4 regions of the Thermosinus thermophiluss DSM 23256 genome follow, and region 1 is predicted to be linked to each of the others. Evidence: riboswitches for the same ligand, from Rfam matches in the RefSeq annotation. Region 1 holds a riboswitch; each other region holds the start of a gene.
What was found. Region 1 has a riboswitch for thiamine pyrophosphate ahead of thiD (bifunctional hydroxymethylpyrimidine kinase/phosphomethylpyrimidine kinase). Riboswitches for the same ligand answer to the same signal wherever they lie in the genome.
Positions count from the first base shown of each region.

Region 2: linked by a shared signal. The riboswitch ahead of thiC (phosphomethylpyrimidine synthase ThiC) and the one ahead of thiD (bifunctional hydroxymethylpyrimidine kinase/phosphomethylpyrimidine kinase) in region 1 are both predicted to bind thiamine pyrophosphate.
Region 3: linked by a shared signal. The riboswitch ahead of cytX (putative hydroxymethylpyrimidine transporter CytX) and the one ahead of thiD (bifunctional hydroxymethylpyrimidine kinase/phosphomethylpyrimidine kinase) in region 1 are both predicted to bind thiamine pyrophosphate.
Region 4: linked by a shared signal. The riboswitch ahead of thiS (sulfur carrier protein ThiS) and the one ahead of thiD (bifunctional hydroxymethylpyrimidine kinase/phosphomethylpyrimidine kinase) in region 1 are both predicted to bind thiamine pyrophosphate.

Region 1 is NZ_FNBU01000007.1:87,019-92,853, reverse strand. Features, by position in the region: gene BLQ99_RS06035 (methyl-accepting chemotaxis protein) at 1-51, shown strand, start outside; gene BLQ99_RS06030 (RluA family pseudouridine synthase) at 73-993, opposite strand; gene BLQ99_RS06025 (sulfurtransferase TusA family protein) at 1,064-1,243, opposite strand; gene yedE (selenium metabolism membrane protein YedE/FdhT) at 1,290-2,507, opposite strand; TPP riboswitch at 2,646-2,756, shown strand; gene thiD (bifunctional hydroxymethylpyrimidine kinase/phosphomethylpyrimidine kinase) at 2,823-3,632, shown strand; gene thiM (hydroxyethylthiazole kinase) at 3,625-4,464, shown strand; gene thiW (energy coupling factor transporter S component ThiW) at 4,467-4,967, shown strand; gene BLQ99_RS06000 (YkvA family protein) at 5,179-5,574, shown strand; gene BLQ99_RS05995 (sigma 54-interacting transcriptional regulator) at 5,795-5,835, shown strand, end outside.
Region 2 is NZ_FNBU01000003.1:45,797-51,631, reverse strand. Features, by position in the region: gene BLQ99_RS02770 (response regulator transcription factor) at 1-128, shown strand, start outside; gene BLQ99_RS02765 (sensor histidine kinase) at 125-1,210, shown strand; gene BLQ99_RS02760 (YgaP family membrane protein) at 1,623-1,793, opposite strand; gene thiC (phosphomethylpyrimidine synthase ThiC) at 2,001-3,302, opposite strand; TPP riboswitch at 3,373-3,472, opposite strand; gene BLQ99_RS02750 (DMT family transporter) at 3,734-4,630, shown strand; gene BLQ99_RS02745 (OsmC family protein) at 4,699-5,109, shown strand; gene BLQ99_RS02740 (sigma-54 interaction domain-containing protein) at 5,312-5,835, shown strand, end outside.
Region 3 is NZ_FNBU01000012.1:55,406-61,240, forward strand. Features, by position in the region: gene BLQ99_RS08545 (MFS transporter) at 659-1,855, shown strand; gene cytX (putative hydroxymethylpyrimidine transporter CytX) at 2,037-3,269, opposite strand; TPP riboswitch at 3,420-3,531, opposite strand; gene BLQ99_RS08555 (HPP family protein) at 3,591-4,142, opposite strand; gene BLQ99_RS08560 (NAD-dependent epimerase/dehydratase family protein) at 4,165-5,103, opposite strand; gene BLQ99_RS08565 (hypothetical protein) at 5,175-5,387, opposite strand; gene BLQ99_RS08570 (L-lactate permease) at 5,408-5,835, opposite strand, start outside.
Region 4 is NZ_FNBU01000001.1:173,177-179,011, forward strand. Features, by position in the region: gene BLQ99_RS00865 (ABC transporter substrate-binding protein) at 17-1,351, opposite strand; gene gnd (decarboxylating NADP(+)-dependent phosphogluconate dehydrogenase) at 1,640-3,058, opposite strand; TPP riboswitch at 3,296-3,404, shown strand; gene thiS (sulfur carrier protein ThiS) at 3,454-3,654, shown strand; gene BLQ99_RS00880 (thiazole synthase) at 3,659-4,429, shown strand; gene thiH (2-iminoacetate synthase ThiH) at 4,452-5,555, shown strand; gene thiF (sulfur carrier protein ThiS adenylyltransferase ThiF) at 5,589-5,835, shown strand, end outside.

The sequences.
Region 1 (5,835 bases):
GCCAAAATGGCGGCGGAACTCCAGGAAGTTGTCGCGAAATTTAAAGTGTAAAAAAAGCACAGGCGGAGGACGTTACTCCGCCTGTGCTTTTTTACAAATTTGGGCTTGTTCAATGGCATGGGCAAAATCGGCCGGGAGCGGCGCGTGGACTGTAAGCTCGCGTTGGTCTTGTAGGTGCCTGAAGCTGACGAAAGACGCATGCAAAGCCTGTCTGCCGATCCATGGTGAGCGCACGCCATACATGCCGTCGCCAATAACCGGGTAGCCGATATGGGCTAAATGAACCCGGATCTGGTGGGTGCGGCCGGTGTCCAGTGTCAGTTCAAGCAGGGTGGCTTCAGGGAAGCTCCTGACCGTTTGGTAATGGGTTATTGCCGGGTCGCCATGCGCGGTTACCGCCCGCCGGTTAGCAAAATGCGGGTGGGGACCGATGGGAGCATCAATCGTCCCGGCCGGGGGCGAAACGCTTCCTTTAACTAACGCCCAATAGGTGCGTTTTAGCGTCCGCGCGGCTAGTTGCTGTTCCAGGAGGAATTGGCTGCGGGCATCTTTGGCAAAAATTATACAGCCTGATGTTTCCCGGTCGAGCCGGTGTACGGCGCGAATCGTACAGATAATTCCCCGCTGCTCGAGATGATATGCCAAATAGTTGGCCAGCGTGCCGCTTGTTGTGTGGCCGGTAGGATGCACCAGCTGGTATGCCGGCTTATTTATGACCAACAGGTAGTCGTCTTCGTAAAGTATTTCGACCGGTCCTTGCTCCGGCTGAACCCCGTAGGCATTATCCCCGTCCACAATGACCCGCAAAGTGTCATCCGGTTTTACTTTCTTCTGCAGGTAAACCGTTTTACCGTTGAGGAGGATGCCCTTGCGGCGGGTTAGTTTCTGGATTTGCCGCCCCGAGTACTGTAAGACCTGTTTTAAATAATTCTCAACCGTTAAGCCCGCATGTTCCTTGCTTACTTTGTAGGTATTGAATGATTTTGTTTTCAACCCTTTTCCCTCCTCCAATACCTGGCAAGCGACCGTTTCCTGCAGTCTGCGGGAAACGGTCGCTTGGTGGTTAATCAGGTATTTTTACGAGAAAACGCAAGGTAGGGCCGGTTTTTTGGGGCGGTTCCACCATTTCATAGCCGGCTTTCACTAATTCTTCCGGAACGGAAGTAAAACTTTGCGGGCAGTCGGCGAGGATTTCCACGACTGTTCCTTTTTCCAGTTTGCTAAGTGTTTCCAACGAAAACACTACGGGATAAGGTCAGGCCTCGCCGCGTAAGTCCAGTAAATATCTTTTATCTGGCATCTGGTGACCTCCTTAAAAGTATTCCTTTTTTTGATGTTTGATACCAATCAGCCCAGATATACAGGATGAGGAGCATTGCCAGCGTTAAGCCGATCGCTCCGGCCAATCCGAACTGCTTGGCCAAATCAATCCGTGGAAAAGGTGATACTAACCAAGGATATACGATTGGATCCCAGGCAAGGGTAAGAAGCGTAGCGCCGATAATATTGCCCAGGCCTACGAACCAGAAGTGGATTTGCCCTTCCATTGCCCGATACATCCAACCGGTCTCACAACCGCCGGCAATAACGATGCCGATGCCAAACAAGAGGCCGCCGAGAAGCGCACCCGGCCCGGCCCACCAGATAACGTTTGGCGGCATGCCTTTGCTTAAAAATACGGCGGTAATCAGGGTTTGCACGGCAATTGCCCAGACGAGAGCGTGAGCCGTGTTCGACCGTCCGGTCAGCCAAAGGTCACGGAAGGCGGAAGTAAAGCAGACCTGTCCTTTCTGAATAAGAAAGCCGAACCAAAACCCAAAAATGGTTGCCAACAGCAGCTTTGGCGGATAGGCGCCGGTGGCCTGGTTAACAAGGTAAAGGATAAATAAAGCAAAGCCCACAAAGCCGATATACGGCTGCAGGCGGTAGTATGCCTCGTTTTCTTGGGGCTCACCTACATTTTTTACCGCTACCAGCTTAGGTTTTCCTGCCAGCCAGGGATGCATGCTAATTTTCAGGCCGAAATATGTTCCTATGATCGTGCCCAGGGTGAAAAGCCAGGTATGAAAGGAAAACTGGGGAATCCCGGTAAATAAGGCGGCTAAGTTGCAGCCCATGGCCATTCTGGTACCGAACCCGGCAATAATACCGCCGATAAGCGCCTGAATGACGCGCTTGCCGGTAGGAATTCTGAATTTGAAATTCTGCCCGAAAAGGGCGCTGATAAAAGCGCCGGCAAACATGCCGAACACCAAAACGCCATCGACCCGGGTCAGCGGCGTGCCGGTGAAGTTGATCAGCTTCAGGTAGCTGTAAGCAGTAGTATTAACACCAATTAGCTGAAGAATGTGTCCACCCCACCGGGTAAATTCGCCGGTTACCGCCCAGGCAATGCCGATGACGCCGAAATACAGCGCGCTTAAAACACCGAGCGCGATAATCGTGTATTTTTGATTCCAAAAACTGGTGATAATATTGGTATAATAGCGACTTAGCAGCGAGTTCATCCAACGGCCCCTTCCCAATAATATATTAAATCTATGACACTCATAAATTTTATTACAGTTTGCTGAGGTCGTCAATCCGCAAAAATACCACTTGTCAATCTCTGGTATTCGTGCTACGATGAAGACAAAACCGAATATGGTTGGAGCTAGGGGAGCCGGGAGGCCGGCTGAGATACAGAACCGTTAATTTCTGTGACCCTTTAACCTGAACTGGGTAATGCCAGCGTAGGGAAGCTTAAGCGATTGTTTCAAGGTCAGGAAAGCGCATCCTTACGGGGGAGGCGCTTATTTTATTATGGGCGAGGTGGGCTAACCATGAAAAAAGCATTGACGATTGCCGGTTCGGATTCATCCGGCGGCGCCGGTATCCAGGCCGATTTAAAGGCTTTTGCCGCCAACGGTGTTTTTGGCATGAGCGTTATTACGGCCGTTACGGCGCAAAATACCCAGGGTGTTTTTGCGGTTCAGGATATTGACCCGGCAGTTATCGCCAAACAGATCGAAGCTGTCTTTGAAGACATTGCAGTCGATGCGGTTAAAATTGGCATGGTTTCCCAGATTGAAACCATCGAGACGATTGCGGCCGGGCTCAAAAAGTACCAGGCCCGTAACGTTGTCGTCGATCCGGTGATGGTATCGAAAAGCGGGTATCATTTGCTCAACCCGGCGGCTGAGAGCAAACTGACCGCTTTGCTGCTGCCGCTGGCGACGGTAGTGACGCCCAATATTCCGGAAGCGGAAGTTATTACCGGCATGAAAATTACCAGTTTGAAGGATATGGAAGAAGCCGCTAAAATGATCCACCGCTTTGGCCCGCAAAATGTCTTGCTGAAAGGCGGCCACCGGGCTGACGATGCCACCGATATTTTGTTTGACGGCAATACTTTTCGCTATTTTTCATCGCCTCGTATCGCCACCGCGAATACTCATGGCACCGGCTGCACGCTGTCGGCGGCCATTGCGGCCAACTTGGCCAGGGGGTATGCGGTGTATGACGCCGTAGCGCTGGCCAAGGAATATATCACTACTGCCATCGCGCACGCGCTGGCCATTGGCAAAGGCGTCGGTCCGACGCATCATTTTTATGATTTATATAAAAAAGCAGGGGTGTTTATTGATGAGTAACGGGCAAACCGACCTACTGGCCAAAATTGCCGCCATCCTTACCCAGGTAAAGCAAAAGCGACCGTTAGTTCACCATATTACCAACTATGTGACGGTTAATGATTGCGCCAATATCACGCTCGCGCTCGGCGCCTCGCCGGTTATGGCGAGCGATATCGCGGAAGTGGAGGAAATGGTTTCTCATGCCGCAGCGCTGGTGCTCAATATCGGCACATTGAGCTCCCGGGCGGTGGCGGCGATGGTTGCCGCCGGTAAAAAGGCTAATAGCTTAGGGGTTCCGGTTATTTTCGATCCAGTGGGCGTAGGTGCCACCGCCATGCGGACCGCAGCGGCCGAACAAATAATCCGCGAGGTACGGCTGGCCGTCATCCGGGGTAATATGTCCGAGATTAAAGTATTGGCCGGTCTGAATACGGGTATAAAAGGGGTAGACTCGATAGCGGACGAACAGGGCGGCGTGCAAGCAGCCCAAAATCTTGCCCGGCAGCTGGGGTGCACGGTGGCCATTACCGGTAAGACGGACATTGTGGTGCGCGGCGACGATCTCTGTCTGATCAACAACGGACATCCGCTGCTGACAGCGGTAACCGGTACGGGGTGTATGGCGACGTCCCTGATCGGGTGCTGCTGCGGCGCGACCGACGACTATTTTGCCGGGGCGGCGGCCGGTATTGCCGTTATGGGGATCGCGGGGGAACTGGCGCAGCGGTTCCTAAAACCCGAAGACGGGATCGGCACTTTCCGGATGCGCCTTTTTGATGCGGTGTTCAAGATGACGCCGGCCATCATCCATGAGTATGGCCGGATTGAATACTACGGCAGGGAGCGATAAGCGTGAGGCTGAAAAAACTGACGTTTACGGCCTTATTTATGGCTATTGGGGTTTTGTCCGCCCACCTGGTGTATATTCCGGTTGGTGCGGCCAAATGTTTTCCTGTCCAGCATGCCATCAACGTCTTATTAGCGGTGCTGCTGGGGACCCGCTATTCGGTCAGTGCCGCTTTCGGGATTTCGCTTTTGCGCAATATTCTTGGCACCGGTTCGCTCCTCGCCTTTCCCGGCAGCATGATTGGCGCGGCCCTGGCCGGAATTGTGTACCACCGGACAGGGCATATCCTCGGTGCGGTGGTGGGCGAAGTTATCGGCACCGGCATCATCGGCGCCCTGGTGGCGTTCCCGGTGGCCAAATATCTTATTGGTTCTAAGGTTGGCGCGTTCTTCTTTGTTATTCCCTTTTTCGTCAGCACTGCTGGCGGTAGTATTATTGCTTATCTGTTGTACCATACGCCGGTGGTTAAATTTTTTCGGGAAAAGCTTGGGCAAGGTGCTGCCTAATTAAAGATTTATAGATTTATCCGGCCAACTTGCCGATTGCGCATAATGCCGATTACATAACAGTCCCCGTCAGCCGTAAGGCCGACGGGGACTGTTTTTGGTCGGAGTAATATTTGGGCCGATTTATTTGGCAACCGGTGTTACGGACAGGTATAATGATGGGTAAGCGTGGTAGTATGGTTTATATTAATAATAACAGGTGGTGTTTTACATGGTCCCAAGCGGTTTGCTGCGCTGGTGGGGATGGCTGAAGGTGTTCAAGAATAATGCCCTAATCCTATATTTCGCCTGGAAGCATCCCCGTACCCCCATCGTTGTAAAAGTAATGCTGCTTGCTTTAATTGCTTATATCATTAGCCCGGTAGACATATTGCCCGATTATCTCCCCCTCTTTGGGTTTGCCGATGACGCCGTATTAGCGCCGGCGGCAATGTTCTACCTGATAAACCTTTTGCCGGAAACAGTTCGGACGGAATGTCAAAGGGAAAGTGAAAGATGGAAACGGCGGGCGCCCCTGATCCTCGGATTGATTGTTTTGTTTGTGGTTGCCTGGGTTGCCCTAATCATCATCGGGGTTAAATATCTTTGGGTTTACCTGTCGCGCTGAACAGTGGAACGTAGAAAGTGGAAAGGGCGGAGTGGTTTTGTTAAGAGGCGCGTCTGCGCTTTTTTATTTTCTATAAAAAAAGTGCAGGTTTTTTTGAAAGAAGTTCAGGCGAAATGCAAAGGGAAATGCCTATATTATGCAGAATTTCAAAAATAAGACAGGCAATAGGTGGGGGCACTGCTAATTTGGGGCGGACTATACAGGCTGGAGGAATATAACCATGATGCCTATTTTGTTTCTTGCTCCGTTTCATAATATGGC
Region 2 (5,835 bases), on a different contig from region 1:
TTGAAGGGTACGAAAGAACGGTCGATGCGCACGTGAAAAATTTGCGGCGAAAACTCGGCAATGCCCAGTATATCCAAACAGTCTACGGGATTGGCTATAAGTTCCTGCCGGCGGAGGCAGAAAAATGAGTGTTACTAAAAAAATAACCGGCCTTGTGTTTCTCCTCCTGGCCGTAACTGTAGGGGTAATGATATGGCTGACTGACTGGCAGATGACCACGCATTTCCGGGCTTACGTCACGGCCGTGGGCGCCGCCGGCCACGGGCACATGATGGGCATGTACGGCGTACACGAGCTGGCTTATCTGTCGTCGGTCCACCGGGGACTTGCCTGGGTAGGCGCCGGTATGCTCATTGTCGGATTGGCTGCCAGTTACGTTCTCGCCAGGGGAATTTCGGAACCGCTCAGGCGGCTCAGTCTCGCCGTGGCGGAAATCAAAGAGGGAAAATACGGCCAAAAAGTGGAGATCACCACCGGCGGCGAATTGGCAAGTCTGGCCGAGGCTTTCAACAGCATGAGCGACCGGCTGGCCATTAACGAAAAACTGCGCAAACGTCTGCTCGCCGACATCGCCCATGAACTACGAACCCCGATTACCATAATCCAAGGTAACCTGGAGGGAATGATTGACGGCATCATCGAACCGAATAAAGAACAACTTATATCGCTACACGAGGAAGCGCTTCACCTTAGCCGGCTGATTAAGGATCTGCGGGACCTCTCGCTGGCCAATGCCGGACACCTGCCGCTGGAAAAAACCAAAGTATCCCTCCTGCAATTAGCAGGCAGAAGCGTTGCCCTGCTTAACCCTATTGCCGAAGAAAAAGGGATTTTGCTCTCTTGTTCAGGCTCAGACGCCATCGTCGAAGCCGACCCTGGCCGGACGACGCAAATTTTCCAGAACTTATTGTCCAATGCGCTGCGCTACGCACGAGCCCGCGTAACGGTGACCGTAACGGAAGAAGACGAGTGGTCCGAAGTAACGGTAGCCGATGATGGCCCAGGCATACCGCCGGAACATGTTCCGCACATTTTTGATCAATTTTATCGGTGCGATGAAGCGCGTGACCGGCAAAGCGGCGGCTCCGGCATTGGCCTCGCAATCGTAAAAAGCCTGGTGGAAGCGCACGGCGGGACAGTGACCGTCCACAGCATTCCGGGCGAAGGCACTACTTTTACGGTGCGGTTTAAGACCTCCCCTGGCAATTGAAGATGCGATTCGCCTGGAGATTAACCGGGCGAGCAGAGCGAAAACAAAGCTCGCTCTGCTCGGGTTATACTTACCGCCTAAATTGCGTTCCATCGACAATTCGCCACAACTTTTTACCGTCAAAGACACGATTAGGTCGTTGCTCCGCGAGATAGACTCGGTCTTTTTAACCGAGCAGCGTAATTTATTGCTCCTCCTGCCATTTACCGGCGGGGAGGGAGTAAACGTCATACTGGAAAGACTGAAAAGCCGTCTGCCCATCCTAAACGAGGAAAGTATTTCAGCTGTCATTGCTACCTATCCCGACGACGGGGAAACGGTTCACGAGTTACTGACCGCATTAGAAAATAAACACAATGGCACGTCAAACCTTCGCCTTCCGGGTTGACCAACCCAATAAATCATAGACAAGTCAATACCCATAATAGCCTTCGATGATCTGGGACGCGCCGAAAACGGCAGCAACCACTGCCCAAGGCCCGGCAATTGTCTGGCTGGCAGCCAGCCCAAGCAAAAATCCCCCGACAACCATTCGGACGGCCCGGTCAGTATCTCCCAGGTTCTTTTGAAAATCGAGCCCCATAGCGTTTTCCCCCTTCTTTCTGCCTAAATTTCGGTTAGGTTCTAATCCTATTTTGCCCATGCGGCCAATTCTTCTTCCAGGCGGTCCACCATCCTACACCGTTGTTCTGGTTTGGCTATTCGTTCGAATAGCTCGTCCAGCTTGGCGCGGTCAAGCAGAAACGGCTAATTCGTAAACAAGAGGCCGGGAGAAAAATCTCCCGACCTCTTATTTTATACACAAGTCCTCGCCATTAAGTATTTTTTTCATGTTCTTCATCGGACACATTTTACCGCACATAGTACAAGTATCCTCGTGTTCCGGTTTGGATGATTCCCGGTAGCGGCGGGCCTTTTCCGGATCAATCGCCAGTTCGATCATGCGCGGGAAATCCACATTCGCCCGGGCTTCACTCATCGCGTTGTCCCAATCACGCGCTCCAGGAATACCTTTCGCAATATCGGCGGCGTGAGCGGCAATCTTCGCCGCGATTATTCCTTCTTTCATGTCATCAAGATCAGGTAAGCGCAGATGCTCAGCCGGCGTTACATAACAGAGAAAGTCAGCGCCGTGAGCCGCGGCAATCGCCCCGCCGATGGCGCTTGTAATATGGTCATAGCCCGGCGCGATATCGGTAACGATTGGGCCCAGGACATAAAACGGGGCGCCGTGGCACAGCCGTTTCTGCAGCATCATGTTACCTGGTATTTCATTGATGGGCATGTGGCCTGGTCCTTCGATCATTACCTGGACGTTTTTCTCCCAGGCTCGTTTGGTTAACTCACCCAGGACAATTAATTCTTCGACCTGCGCAGCGTCGGTAGCGTCGTGAATCGACCCGGGGCGGCACGCATCCCCCAGACTGAGCGTAATATCGTACTTAACGCAGATATCGAGCAGCCGGTCATAATATTCATAGAAAGGATTCTCTTGATTGTTCAGTTCCATCCAGGCAAAAAGCAGCGAGCCGCCCCGGGAAACAATATTTGTCAGCCGTTTATTCCGTTTAACCCTTTCCGCCGTGGCCCGGTTGATCCCGCAGTGGATGGTCATAAAATCGACGCCGTCTTCCGCATGGGTCTCTACGACCTTAAAAAATTCATCCACCGTTATGTCCTTGAGGTCCTTTTCCAACAGCCCCACCGCATCATACATCGGAACGGTGCCAATCATCGCCGGTGACATCTCAACCAACTTCCGCCGAAATTCCCGGGTCTTGCCGTAGCAACTTAAGTCCATGATGGCTTCAGCCTTTAACTCGATTGCCTTCCTTGCTTTTTCCAGTTCCAGTTCAATATTGCAGCAATCTTTGGAAACGCCCAAATTTACGTTGATTTTGGTCCGGAGCCCTGCGCCAATGCCTTCAGGATCTAACTTGCGGTGATTTTTGTTCGCGGGAATTACCACTTGCCCGCTGGCGACCAGTTCTCGCAGCCGGTTTGGATCCATCTTCTCTTTGGCGGCGACGATTTTCATCTGTTCGGTTATTATCCCTTTTCGCGCCGCATCCATTTGGGTACTGTAAGTCACGTCAATCCCAACCTTCCTTGTTAATCTAAAATGTAAAAAGAAAAAGCAAGCGCAGAAAAGCTTGCTTCGTATTGTTCGCTGAAAGCTTCCCTACGGTGGTGCTAACCACATCAGGTTCCAAGGGTCAGACATGCCGTCTTCTCAGCCAACAGGCCCCCCTAGCTCTCTGTCTATTCACCTATTTACATTGTATTCCAGATTAGGAGTAATGTAAAGTATCACTATTTTAATTCTTTGCCCCAGGCTTTTCCGAAGGTACCAAGGATGACCGGGGCCGTAAATATAGGTGCTGAGCCCCTCCCGCTCAAAGTCCCGCCAGGGCACATAAATAATTCCGCCTTCATATCGTGTAAGAGTTGAGAGTAAGTTATAATATTTAGAGTAAGTTATAATATTTTCGGTAAGATTTCATCACGGAGGTGCCAACCGTTTTGATACAATTTTTCAATACCGAGCGGGGAGTCTATATTTTATTGACGCTGACGGCCATACTCTGGGGAGGTAACGCAGTAGCAGCCAAATATACGGTTGGCGAGTTGTCACCGGTTACGACCGCATTTTTACGCTTCGCCGCGGTCAGCGTCATCTTGATTCTTCTGGCGTTTTATATTGAAGGCAGAAAATGCCTCCCCCGGCGGGAACAGCTGCCTGGCATCATTGCCCTGGGGATAACCGGGATAGCCCTGTTTAATTTTTTAATTTATAGCGGCGTCAAACTATCGACGGCTACCAACATGAGCCTGCTAAATGCGGTAGGCCCGGTGACTACGGCCTGTCTGGCGGCGCTCCTGCTAAACGAACGCTTAACCTTCCGCCAGTTGGCAGGGGTAGCCATATCTTTTTTCGGGGTTATTGTCGTAGTCGCCAACGGCAGCCTGGCCGTGTTGACCGGGCTAAGCTTTAACATTGGCGATATTATGCTGGCGCTGGCGCAGGTAAGCTGGGCCGTTTACTCCGTCATCGGCCGCAAGGTAATGCGCACCATGTCGGCGCTGGCGGCAACCGCCTGGGCAAGCGCAGTTGGCGCGCTCATCCTATTTGCAATTGCGCGCATGGAAGGCTTTAACGGCGCTATTGCCCTGAGTTTCTTCGGCTGGGTCAGTATGGCATATATGGTGCTGGGGAGCGGCTGTTTAGCCTTCTTTTGGTGGAATCACGGGGTATCGGTTCTCGGTCCCCATCGGGCAGCGATATTTATGAATATCGTGCCGGTAGCGGGGACGATCTTGGCCGTCCTGTTGGTAAATGAAGCGGTTTCCTGGCAGCAAATTGCCGGCGCTATGTTAATTATCAGCGGGGTTTATCTCACGACCCAAAACTCCGGTTAACGGAGGAAAAAATAGCCAAAGAGCGAACTATACATTTAAAAACGCAACTAAGCGAAAGGGGTTTTACTATGGCTACCGTACAAACGAAATATCTGGGCGGGCTACGCACCGAGTCGGTGCATCTCCAGTCCGGGAGCAAACTAATTACCGACGCCCCCACCGATAATCATGGCAAGGGAGAAGCATTTTCGCCTACTGACCTTCTGGCTACGGCTTATGGGGCCTGCGTGTTAACCATCATTGGCATTGCCGCGCAAACTCACGGCTTTAACATCGATGGCGCGGAGGTGCATACAACGAAAGTAATGGGAACCGATCCCCGCCGGATAGTCGAATTGATTACCGAAATTATTCTGCCCCATAATAATTACAGTGCCAAAGAACGAAAGATCATCGAGCTTGCGGCTAAGGAATGCCCGGTATACAACAGCCTCCACCCTGACATGAAGAAAACGGTGACATTCAAGTACCTTGGCTAACAATACCATTCGGAAAGTAAAAACGACCCAGCCGGATAAAATTTTTTAAAAAAGAGAGCGATTAATCACAAGCTCGCCAATTTCACGCTTCCGCCTAAGAAATCATGGCCTATGCTTGCCAGGTGTCAAGACTCGCGCCGCTCTTTCGAAGATAGGCTTTAAGAGCCTTTTGTGCCTTGAACGCCTGCGGGAGGTTATAAAAATGGTAAAAAAACAACAGTTTTGTCCGGTGGCGTTTTTGAAATACCTTATTGATAAATTAAGTACGGATGAATTATCGATAAATGATAAATTGGATCCCGTTAAGGATGTATCAGAAGGTCTGAAAAAAGTACTGGAAGAATATAAGCAGGCAAAAGAGTTTGACCTCAGGGAAGTTGGAGATTATCTGTATGACGGGATATATGTCGCCGATGGTGATGGGAAAACGCTCTATGTAAATAAAGCTTATGTCGAGATGACAGGCATAAACCCAGAAGAAGTAATAAACAAATATGTTACCGATTGCGAAAAAGAAGGATTATACAAAAATGCAGTAACACCCTTAGTGATCAAATATCGGAAACAGGTTAATTCTGTAGGTGAAAGTTTAAGAAATGGCAAAAAAATGCTGATTACAGGTACTCCAATTTTTGATGAAGACGGCCAAGTAAAAAAAGTAGTTGTCATTGACAGAGATATTACTAATTTATTAGCTATGAAGGCCGAATTAGAAGCAACACAAGA
Region 3 (5,835 bases), on a different contig from region 1:
ATTTCCGCCTTTGGTGACATAACCGCCCCGGATAATAAAAGCATGGAACGTAAAAGAAAAGAGCAGGCACCGCATCCTGCTCTAAATACCCCATTAGCTGCAACAACTTCGCTGGGGAGGCAACCCTTTAAGCACTAACTTCTTGGCAAACAAAAACCCTTCTAAGTCAATTTCCAGATCCCCTGAACCTTCCATGCCAACGAAGGAGTTATGGATATAGAGTTCAATATCACGGACATTTTTGCATACAAACTCTTCGGCTTCGTGAGCTTGTGGTTTTCCCAATCGCACGGACGGGTAAGTCGTAACCCTGGGACCCCCTCAGCCAAAGCTCATTTTCTGTTCCATTTTAACAGTAACTACGCCATCTTGTTCTTTAATAAAACTCAGCGCTTTATCGCTTACTTTCCAAGACATTGCTACACCCCTTTCTCCCCCTCCCCAAAAGGGGGGGGCTAAAATTATTCTACTATGGCTTCAAAAACCAGTCAAGATCATTAGGACATATGACTTCGGGCCGGACAAGCCCCGGATTAAGGGAATGCACGGCGCCAAGTGCCGTATGCGCGTTTCTAATATTGACTTGCTCTGCTCTTATAATAATCTACTCACTCCATGCTATAATAGTATAAAACTCTGCTGGCAAGGAGTGGTATTGTTGCTTCGCGCGCTAACCATGGGCTGGGCGGTAATCTACGCCGACCGTACCTGTATGTACCCATTGCTCTCTGTTATGGCCGCCAGTATGTCCCTATCTTCCACACAGGTAGGAGGCCTAACCAGCGCTTATTTTTTTCTTTATGTTTTAATGCAAATCCCCGCCGGCATCATCGGCGACCGCCTCGGCCTTAAAACAGTACTCATTGTCATGTACGGCGTGGCCGGTCTTGGGTTGCTTGGCCTCGGTCTCTGGGGCGTAAACTATTCCCTTTTACTGCTGTTCGCAGCCCTTCACGGACTGGGGGCCGGCGCCTATTACCCCGCCGCCTATGGCACCACCCTGCAGGTTGTTCCCCCCGAACGCCGCGGCTATAGCTCGGCAATTATCGGCATGGGCATGGCTCTGGGATTGCTGGCCGGTTTAGCCGTCAGCGGACCAGTCTATGAAGCCCTCGGTGATTTTCACGCTCCTTTTGTCCTCATGAGCATCCCCACCTTTTTAATGCTGCCCTATTTCTCTAAGTCGCTTCCTAATATCAAAGGTGATCGGACACCGACCTGGCAAGACTACAAGGCCATTCTCCGGGATAAGCAGCTCTGGCTCATCAACGCCGCGACCTTTGCGGCTCTCTATGGCTTTTGGGTTGCCATAACATGGGGACCCACCTATTTAAAAGTTGAAAAAGGGTTCAGTCTTGGCCAGGCTGGTTTTTATACCGGGTTAATGGCGGTAACGGCTGTTCCGGCAGCCCTGTTATGGGGAAAACTTTCTGACCGCTTGGGGCGCAAGCCGGTAGCGCTGGCCGTGCTCCCTGCAGCCGCCCTGAGCCTTTACCTGCTGGCCCATGTGGACAGCAAGCCGGGGATTATAGCTACACTGCTCCTGCTAGGTCTTTTTACCAACTCGGCCTTTACCCCCATCACCGTTGCCTGGACAGGTGATATCGTTAGCACCCGTTATCCGGGCCGCATGGGAGCGGCCGTGGGTATTTTCAATTCTACCATCATGTGCGCCGCCATTGTCGCTCCTATTGTTTCCGGCTATCTGCGTGATGCCACCGGTTCGCTGGCTGCGGCCATCATTGCCGGCAGCGCCGTGATGCTGGCCGGTACGCTACTTCTATGCCGACTGACCGAATGCAAAACACCGGCCCGGAACTCGCCACCCGGAAATATGACAAACCAGCAGGATTAGCCCCTAAGCCTCACACTCTGTACTTTTAAAACCTTCAGACGTCAATGCGCATATTTACCTCTGTAAACATAAATAAACAATAGAAATATACTGCAGAAACCAGCGTCATCGACGCCGATTTCCCAAATTACATATCACATTGGGCACAGATCTACCAGGATGATCAACGGCCTTTATGCCTTCATCCGCAGCAGGGTTTGGGCGTTTTCTTGCAATATACCCATTTGTCTATATACCCCCCTGTTACCAGATAAAGCAGACCGGTAGCAAACATTACGGGGATGGTCGCCCCAAATACCAGGTCAAGTTTAAGGAACCAATAGTATAATGCGACGCCTATAGCCCAAACGGCCAGCGCTCCCCAGTTGGCCAGCAATTGGGGGTTAATACTCCGCTTTTTGCGAATGAAATAGTCAGTGAGCAGAATGGCATAGAGCGGGGCGAAAACCGAACCGATGGCCAGTAAGAAGACTTCGTATTGTTCCATATCGGCTACCAGCGCCAGCAGAGTGCCGACTACCGTTATTACAAGCGCCACGAGTTTTTCGTTAAGACCGGGCCGGAGGTTGGTAAAACTGACCCCGGCCGAATAAGCGTCCATAAAAGTAGTGGTAACGGTCGAGAGGACAATAATTCCCAGAGCCGCAAACCCCAGGTTGGCGGCCAGCATTATGTCGGTCGGATCGGCTTTACCGGTACTGATGGCGGCGGCAAGGCCGATAGTATACATCCAGCAGCTTCCCAGGAAATACCCCAGCCAGCTTCCCCATGCGGCGTTTTTTGCCTGCTGGGCAAAGCGAGTATAGTCGGCAATGAGGGGCAACCAGGACAGCGGCATGACAACACTCAGTTCCACCGCTTCACTAAACGGCATTCCGCCTGCCGGGACCTTTGTTAAAATGCTTATATCTTTGAATACCATGGCGCTTAGCATAATCGTCAGGCCAAACAGCAGCAATACCGCAGCCATGTTGACCTTTTTCCAGCCGCCCTCCCTACCAAGGGCAATCCACAGAAAAATAAGACCGCCTATGATTATGCACCATAGCGCGAAATAATCAAACTGCCAGAGCATTTTCGTAATTTCGTTGGCCGATTTGGCAGCGGAAATGATCATAATGGCTGTCCAACCTATCAGTTGTAGAACGTTCAATACGGAAAAGAGAGTTGTTCCGTACGCTCCGAAGGAAATGCGGGTCGACTCGATAGCAGGGATGCGTTCCCGTGTGCCGATGATACCTCCCATCACTAGCAACGTGGTACCGATAAAATGCCCCAGTATGATGGCTGCAATCCCGGCAGTGAAGCCCAGCGGAACGAGAAGACCGCCGGCAAGAATCTCGGCCACCGAAACGGCGGCGCCAAACCATAGAAACAGGAAATGCTTGAACTGCAATGTATTATTGTCGTTCATCATAATTACACCTACTTTCCCTCTTCTTTATCTTGTCGTAACAACAATATAACGGGGGCTATTACTCCTCCTGTTCGGAAGAGACTTGAGCAAAATGAGCATGTAGCAACAACCAAAAAAGCGCCCCCGTAAGGATGCGCTGCAAGAAAAACGTAAATCCTGGAGCTTTCCCTACGCTGGCATTACCCAGATCAGGTTATAGGGTCATAGATTTAACGGATCTATATCTCAGCCGGCCTTTCCGGCCCCCCTAGCACAACATATATTTTTCTCTTGTCTTTAATCGCCCATACCCAATCCGCTGGCTGGCCGTCACCCCATTTATCGCGCGATTTTTTTAGGGGGGAATATTGCCGCCATTATTCCCGACATCAGACGGTTCAAAACCTTCCCCGCAAGCACTAGGATGGTCGACCCCAGCGCTACCGGATACAGCGGGTAGAAAATGCTTTGACCGGTCACCACCGCGATGAGAGCGGTAGCCGCCGCCGGCGGATGCAGGGTCCTGCTATAAAGCATGGCGACAATGGCCCCGCTCACGCTAAAAGCTGCCGCATACCAGGTCGAGCCAAATATAATGTGCATGATAACCCCAACCACAGCCGCAATGATGTGACCGGCAATTACGCTGCGGGGTTGGGCGAACGGTGCTGCAGGCACGCAGAATATCAGACACGCTGAGGCGCCAAAAGATGCCACCAGAACCGGCGCGTTACATTCCATGGCTAGATAAGTGACTACGCCCATGCCTAGACTGGCACCAAAAAATATGACCAGTCCTTCGGCGGGCGCCGGCAACGGTGCACTGCTCTTACCTAGCCATTTATTTTTTATATAGCGGCAGCAATAATCTAAACCAGCCCCAATGTCCACTTCCTACCCCTTTCCCCGCTCATCACGGTTTAATCGCATCTTTTACTTCCTGGCAACACCTAATAAGTGCCTGACGGAACGCGTCCCGCATGGCATCACCGTCGCGCCGGGGCTGAAAAGCGATCTCCCGACTTGCTTTAGTGCAACTCAACTGCCACCGTTCCCGCAGAAAAGCCGGTCCTGTCCAGTCATGATCCAATACCTCTACTATCGGCGAACGTGAACCGGTAGCCTCCACCAGCATTGCTACGATCTCTGACCATGTAAGAAACAGGCTGCCGATATTATAAACCCCGTCACTGATAGCGGTGTTCTGCCCGGCCAGCAGAATAGCCGCCGCCAAATCTTCCATGGTAACAAAACAGCCGCCGGCCCCTTTCACAATCTGAATCATGTCATTATTTACCGCAGCGCGTACCATGTTACGCAGATGCTTACCACCGATAGTCTCGCCGAAAGCCCACCAAAAACGCAGGATGGTAATTGGCAGCCCTCTTTCGGTGTTATATACATGACAAAGTTGCTCGGCAGCATATTTGGCAAGGGCATATAAGGGGTTGCGTGCCTGTTGCACCAGGCACGGGTGTTCCTCCGTTACCGGTTCCGTCCGGGGACTGCCGTACACCGCCGCCGTACTGGCATAAACGAAGCGTTGAATCCGAGCGGAAGCGGCCACTTCTAAGAGGTTGATGTGTCCGCCGAGATCGCTGCGGAAAAGCGCAGCCGCATTGTCAGCAAAGCTCCAGGCCAGATTCACCACGAAATCGCTGCCGGGTACGACGCTCCGCAAAAGCTCTATATCTTCCAAGTCGCCCTTAATAATAGTAAGCCCTGCCCGTCCCGCCGCCATTTGGGGATTGGCCGAACGGTCATAAACCAGCACTTCGTGTCCTGACCGCAGATAATATTCGGTCAGATGTCGCCCGATTTCACCTGCGCCACCAACCAACAAAAGCCGCATATTGCCCCTCCTGCCAAAACTGTAAATTCAGGGGATCCGTATGCGAGTAGGCAATACGGATCCCCATTGCTTTATTTCTTGGTAACTAACGGTATCACACAGGCAATACAAAATAGGACTAGCGACAAGGTAATGAAGAAACCATTTTTTTGCACACCGCCGAAGTATGCGAACGGAAAAGCCAGCCAGAACAACCAAAAAGCGGTGTTCATCAGCGGCGTACGGTATTTTTTACCCCAAGGCACAGGCTTAGAGCCACTGCCAGATGTCGGATTTGCTGTCATACCCCTTTCCTCCTTTCAGCCTATGGCAGGTTCCTGAAGAACACGTAAGCAAACAGCCAGGCGTTGATACCAACAAGCAGCGCTACCAGCGCACAGTATGGGATGGTCCGGTACATAACCTCGTTCTCCCGTCCGTCGAGCCCTACCGTAGCGGTACCGATAAGCACTTTCGACGGGGCAATGGAACAGCCCACCGATCCCCCCACCGACTGGACGGCGGCCATAATCACCGTACTGATGCCCAGCACTTTGGCAGTCTCTACCTGCAAAGCACCGAACATTACGTTAGAGTTGGTATTGCTGCCTGTCAAAAAAGCCCCCAGGACACCAATAAAAGGCGAAAAGATGGGGAACAATACGCCGGTAGCCTTGGCCATACCTTGCGCCAGCAAGTTGGTCATGCCGGTGTCGTTCATGATCAGCGCCATCATGACCATGGTAATAATGC
Region 4 (5,835 bases), on a different contig from region 1:
GGAAAGGGTACCGCGCTTATTTATTTTCGCCGGCTTTTTGCAGCAGGGCATCGACTTTCGCCGCTGCCTCCTTGGCTGCGGCGGCAATGTCGCCGGCACCGCCGGTCTCGATGGCTTTGACAATGACGTCGCCGATCGCGTCGCGGGCTTCGCCGACAGCCGTCATCAGCGGGCGGTCATACGGTACGGCGACAGGCGAGGTTTTCTTGGCGATGTCGGCCAGGCCGGGATGGAGCTTGGCAAGTACTTCCTGATCATTCCAGATGGAAGCACGGGAAGTTGTGTTGCCGGCCAGTTGGGCCTTCTTCATGACTTCAGGGCTGGACAGCCACTTAACAAATTCCCAGGCCGCGTCCTTGTTCTTGGACTGGGCGGAAATAGCAACGGCCCATGGTACTACGTTGTAAGGCTTAAAGCCAGCCGGGCCGGCCGGGAAGGGCGCCAGGCCAACTTTATCGGCAACTTTGGACTTGTTGGGGTCTAACAGGCCGGACAGCAGCGTGCTGGCATCGGTCCACATGGCCACCTTGCCGCTGGCAAACAGGGCTTGGGCCTGGGGCCAGGACATATTGGTCACGCCGGGCGGGCCATAGTCATGGAGAATGCGGCCATAGTACTGCAGGGCCTTAACGGCTTCCGGCGAATCGATGACCGCCTTGCCGTTTTTGATAAAGTCGCCGCCATATTCGTACAGGTAGCTGGAGAACTGGGTAACGGCGGCGCCACGCTGACCGCGGGACACGATGCCGTACATTTCGGCCGATGGGTTATGCAGCTTCTTGGCGGCCGCTTCGAGTTCCTCGAGAGTGGTCGGCGGTTTCAGGCCAGCCTGCTCAAAGAGGTCTTTGCGGTAGAAGAGCATTTCCCACTCGGTAACAAGCGGGATGGCATTAATATTATTGTTGAACGTCACGGCGTCAACGGTGGATTTGGGGAAGTCGCCCCAATTCCAGCTAGCCGGCGTCTTATTGGCATCGTTTATGTAGCTGTTAAGGGGTTGATACCAGTTATTCTTGCTAAACAGGCGGCCCTCTTGGAGCGGACGGGTCATGAAGACGTCCACCGTCGATGAGCCGGAAGTCAGCTCAACCGTAAGCTTCTGGGTAAGCTGGTCTTCAAAGTAGCTTTCCATATTGACCTTGATGCCGGTCTGCTTCTCAAACTCGGGAATTAGCGATTTAATAGCCTCGGGATACGGATGGTTGGACGCGAGGAAGCGGATCGTCACACCGGCGAACTTTTGTCCGCCCTGCCCTTGTTTGGGCTGGTTGCCGCCACCGCAGCCGGCCGCCGTCACCAAAAAGACCAGAACCAGCGCCAGCAGCAGCCATTTGTTACGGAACCGTTTCAATGTTAACCCCTCCTTAGTATTAATTATTTAAAAGACTTAATTAAGTTAACCTACACCTCCAATTTTTAAGATATAGAGTACCGTTATGGGTTATTCGCGTTATTCTATTATTTTCCTTCAGCCTGTCAGCGTAAAATTTGGCTGCAAATATGTTACTTTTTACACTTGGGGGGCAGGCTTGACTTATTTAAAAAATTGACTTATTTAGGATAACACGCCACTTTCCCACAAAAAATAGGCATAAAACCTTACGGTCTCATGCCTATTCTTTCCGCGCGTGCTGCGCAACTATTTGCTTTCAAGCCATTCCGTGTGGAAAACGCCGGGCCTGTCGGTGCGCTCATAAGTGTGGGCGCCGAAATAGTCACGCTGGGCTTGGATGAGGTTGGCCGGCAGCACGGCGCGGCGATAGCTGTCATAGTAGTCGAGGGAGGCGCTGAAGGCCGGCGTGGGGATGCCCAGCTCCTTGCAGGTTTTGACCACCAGCCGCCAGTTGGCCTGCGCTTTGTCGAGAACCGACCGGAAAAAGGGATCGATGAGCAGATTGGGAAGCTGCGGGTCGCGCTGGTACGCCTCCTTGATCCGGTCCAGGAACCGGGCCCGGATAATGCATCCGCCCCGCCATAACAGGGCCACTTCGCCAAAATCCAAATCCCACTGATATTCGGCGCTGGCCGCCTTGAGAAGGGCAAAACCCTGGGCATAGGAACAGATTTTGGAGGCGTACAGCGCGTCATGAATGGCCTGGATAAATTCGTACCGGTCGCCGGTATAACGGCCGTCCGGCCCGGTAAGAACCTTGGCGGCCGCCACCCGCTCGTCTTTATACGCTGACATGCAGCGAGCAAAAACGGCCTCGGTGATAGTCGGGGTGGGTACACCGAGATCGAGGGCGCTCTGTGACGTCCATTTACCGGTTCCCTTCTGCCCGGCCTTATCGAGAATGACTTCCACCAGCGGCAGGCCGGTAGCATCGTCATATTTTGTGAAAATATCACGGGTAATTTCAATCAGGTAGGAATCAAGGTCACCCTCGTTCCACTTGGCAAAAACACGGTGCAGCTCGTCGGCCGACAGGCCGAGGGCGTTCTTCATAATATAATAGGCCTCGCTGATAAGCTGCATATCGCCATATTCGATGCCGTTGTGCACCATCTTGACATAGTGACCGGCGCCGTCAGGGCCGACATACGCACAACATGGCCCGTCGGCCACCTGGGCCGCGATGCGGGTAAAGATCGGGGCTACTTCCTGGTACGCGTCCCGGTCGCCGCCCGGCATCAGGCTGGGCCCTTTCAGCGCCCCTTCTTCGCCGCCGGATACCCCCATGCCGATAAAGCGGATGCCCTTGACGGCTAGTTCGCGCCAGCGGCGCCGCGTATCTTCAAAGTAGGAGTTGCCGCCGTCAATGATAATATCGCCCGGCTCTAGATAAGGCAGCAGTTCACCGATCATATCATCCACCGGCTTGCCGGCTTTGACCATGAGCATGACTTTCCGCGGGCGCTTGAGCATGGCGACCAGCTCGGCCACCGAATGGGCGCCGCCAATGGCGAGGCCTTTGCCGCGACCGGCCACAAAATCGTCCACTTTGCTGACCGTCCGGTTATACACAGCTACGGCAAAGCCTTTGCCAGCCATATTAAGGACCAGATTTTCCCCCATAACGGCCAAGCCGATAAGGCCAATATCATACTGTTTTTCCATTAATTACCCTCCAGCGCAAAATTCTCCACGGCTCACAAATTCGCTTAATGGCTAGTATTTCCCTTTTGCAGAAAAGAAAAATAAGACGTTCGCGGTTCTCTCCCCCTGTCCCCTGTCCCCTTTCCCCTCTCCACTTTCCACTCGTCCACTTTCCGATTTTCAATTTGTTTTGACAATTCGCCGTTTTAGGTATAAAATGGTAGCAGGAATTAATTGGCAGCAGCTGCAATAAAATGAATAGTGTAACGAGGGAGCTCATGTTATGGGCTGAGAGTGGGCTAGCGAGCACCAGACCTCTTGACCTGATCGGGGTAATGCCCGCGTAGGAAGGTATTTTAAGCGCACCTAACCTAACCGGGTGCGCTTTTTATATTTAGAATAAGGGGGGAAACGGTTTGAAAGTCCTGATAAACGGCAACCCGGTCGAATTACCGGAAGGCATGACGCTGGCCGGGCTGGTGGCCCGCAAGGCGCTAAATCCGGCAACTATTATTACCGAACTTAATTTGGCCATTATCCCCAGAGACCGCTGGCCAGCAACCGTATTAAAAGAAAATGACCGCTTGGAAATCGTCACCTTTGTAGGGGGAGGCTAAACCAATGGCAGATGTATTGAAAATTGGCGACAAAGAACTTACCAGCCGCCTCTTTTTAGGCACCGGTAAGTTCGCGTCCAACAAATTGATCCCCGAAGCCGTCGCGGCTTCAGGAGCGCAAGTGGTGACCGTGGCGCTAAGGCGCGTCGACCCAGACAGCCGCGACGAGAACATTATCAACTATATTCCGCAGAACTGCATTTTAATGCCCAACACTTCCGGCGCCAGAACCGCCGAGGAAGCCGTGCGGATTGCCCGCCTGGCAAGAGCCGCCGGCTGCGGCAACTGGGTCAAGATTGAAGTAATATCCGATAACCGTTATTTACTACCTGATAACTACGAGACAATTAAGGCAACCGAAATTTTAGCGGCCGAAGGCTTTGTCGTACTGCCCTATATGAGCCCTGACTTAATTGTGGCAAAAAGGCTGGCCGCAGCCGGGGCGGCGGCCGTAATGCCGCTGGGGGCGCCGATCGGCAGCAACCGTGGGTTAAAGACAAAAGAGTTGATCCGGATTTTAATCGAAGAAATACCTTTGCCGATCATTGTCGACGCCGGCATCGGCCGGCCGTCGGAAGCAGCCGAGGCAATGGAGATAGGCGCGGCGGCGGTCTTGGTGAATACCGCTATTGCAACCGCGGCCGACCCGGTAGCCATGGCGAAGGCTTTTGGTCTGGCTGTCGCCGCCGGACGCACCGCCTATTTGGCCGGCCCGGGCGCTGTCCAGCAGTATGCCAGCGCCTCGTCGCCTTTGACCGGCTTCCTCCGCGAATAACCTATGAAACGAGGTCGGTAAAATGGGCACTTTTTACGACGTTATTAAAGACTATCGAAGCTTCGACTTTGCGGCCTATTTTTCGCAAGTTACCGCTAGTGACGTGCGGCACATCCTGAGGCAAGACCGGCTCAACGCGTTCGATTTTTTGGCCTTGCTGTCACCGCCGGCAGAGCCCTATTTAGAAGAAATGGCCCAAAAGGCTCACCGCTTAACCGTTCAGCATTTCGGCCGGACAATGCTTCTTTATACGCCTTTGTATTTGGCTAACTATTGCGTTAACCAGTGCGTTTATTGCGGCTTCCGGCTGAACAATAAACTGGAGCGGAAAAAACTCACTTTGACGGAAGTTGAACGGGAAGCCCAGCTTATTGCCGCTACCGGCTTAAAACATATTCTCATTCTTACAGGCGAATCCCGGCAGCATTCACCGGTTTCCTACATTAAAGACTGTGTTAACATACTGAAAAAATACTTTACTTCCATCAGCATTGAAATCTACCCGCTGACCCAGGAAGAATACGCCGAATTAATCGGCGCCGGTGTGGACGGCCTGACGATTTACCAGGAAGTGTACAACGAAGAGGTTTATGCCGAAATGCACCCCGCCGGCCCAAAACGCAATTACCGGTTTCGGCTGGAAGCGCCGGAGCGGGCCTGCCAGGCGGGGCTGCGGACGGTAAACATCGGCGCTTTGCTCGGCCTTAACGACTGGCGGCAAGAAGCATTCTTCACCGGCCTGCATGCCGATTACCTGCAGCGCCGGTTTCCCGACGTAGAAGTAAGCATTTCGCCGCCCCGGATGCGGCCGCACTTTGGCGGCTTTGCGCCCCCGGTTATGGTGAGCGACCAGAATCTGGTACAGTATGTTTTGGCCTTCCGGTTATTTATGCCGCGCAGCGGGATTACCCTGTCAACCAGAGAGAATGGGCGCTTGCGGGACGCGATGGTAAGGCTGGGCGTGACCAAAATGTCCGCCGGCTCCTGCACGGCGGTCGGCGGCCGCTCCGACCATGAGGCCGTCGGGCAATTCCAAATTTCCGATGAACGCACGGTGGCGGAAGTGGCAGCAATGCTGTATGCCCAGGGTTATCAGCCAATATATAAAGATTGGCAGGCGCTGTAACGCTGCGTCTGCCGGAACAGGAGCAAGAGCGGCATGAATACTTTTGAGCAAGGATTACTGCGTTATTTTACGGCCAATATGCTGGCCAAAATCCAGTCTGTCAAAATCGGTATTGCCGGCGCCGGCGGCCTGGGGTCAAACTGCGCTCAACTGCTGGTGCGGTCTGGTTTTAAGAAGTTCAAAATTGTCGATTTTGACTGTATTGACTACAGCAACCTCAACCGGCAGTTTTATTTTCTCCACCAGGTTGCCAAGCCGAAGGCGCCAATGCTACGGGAAA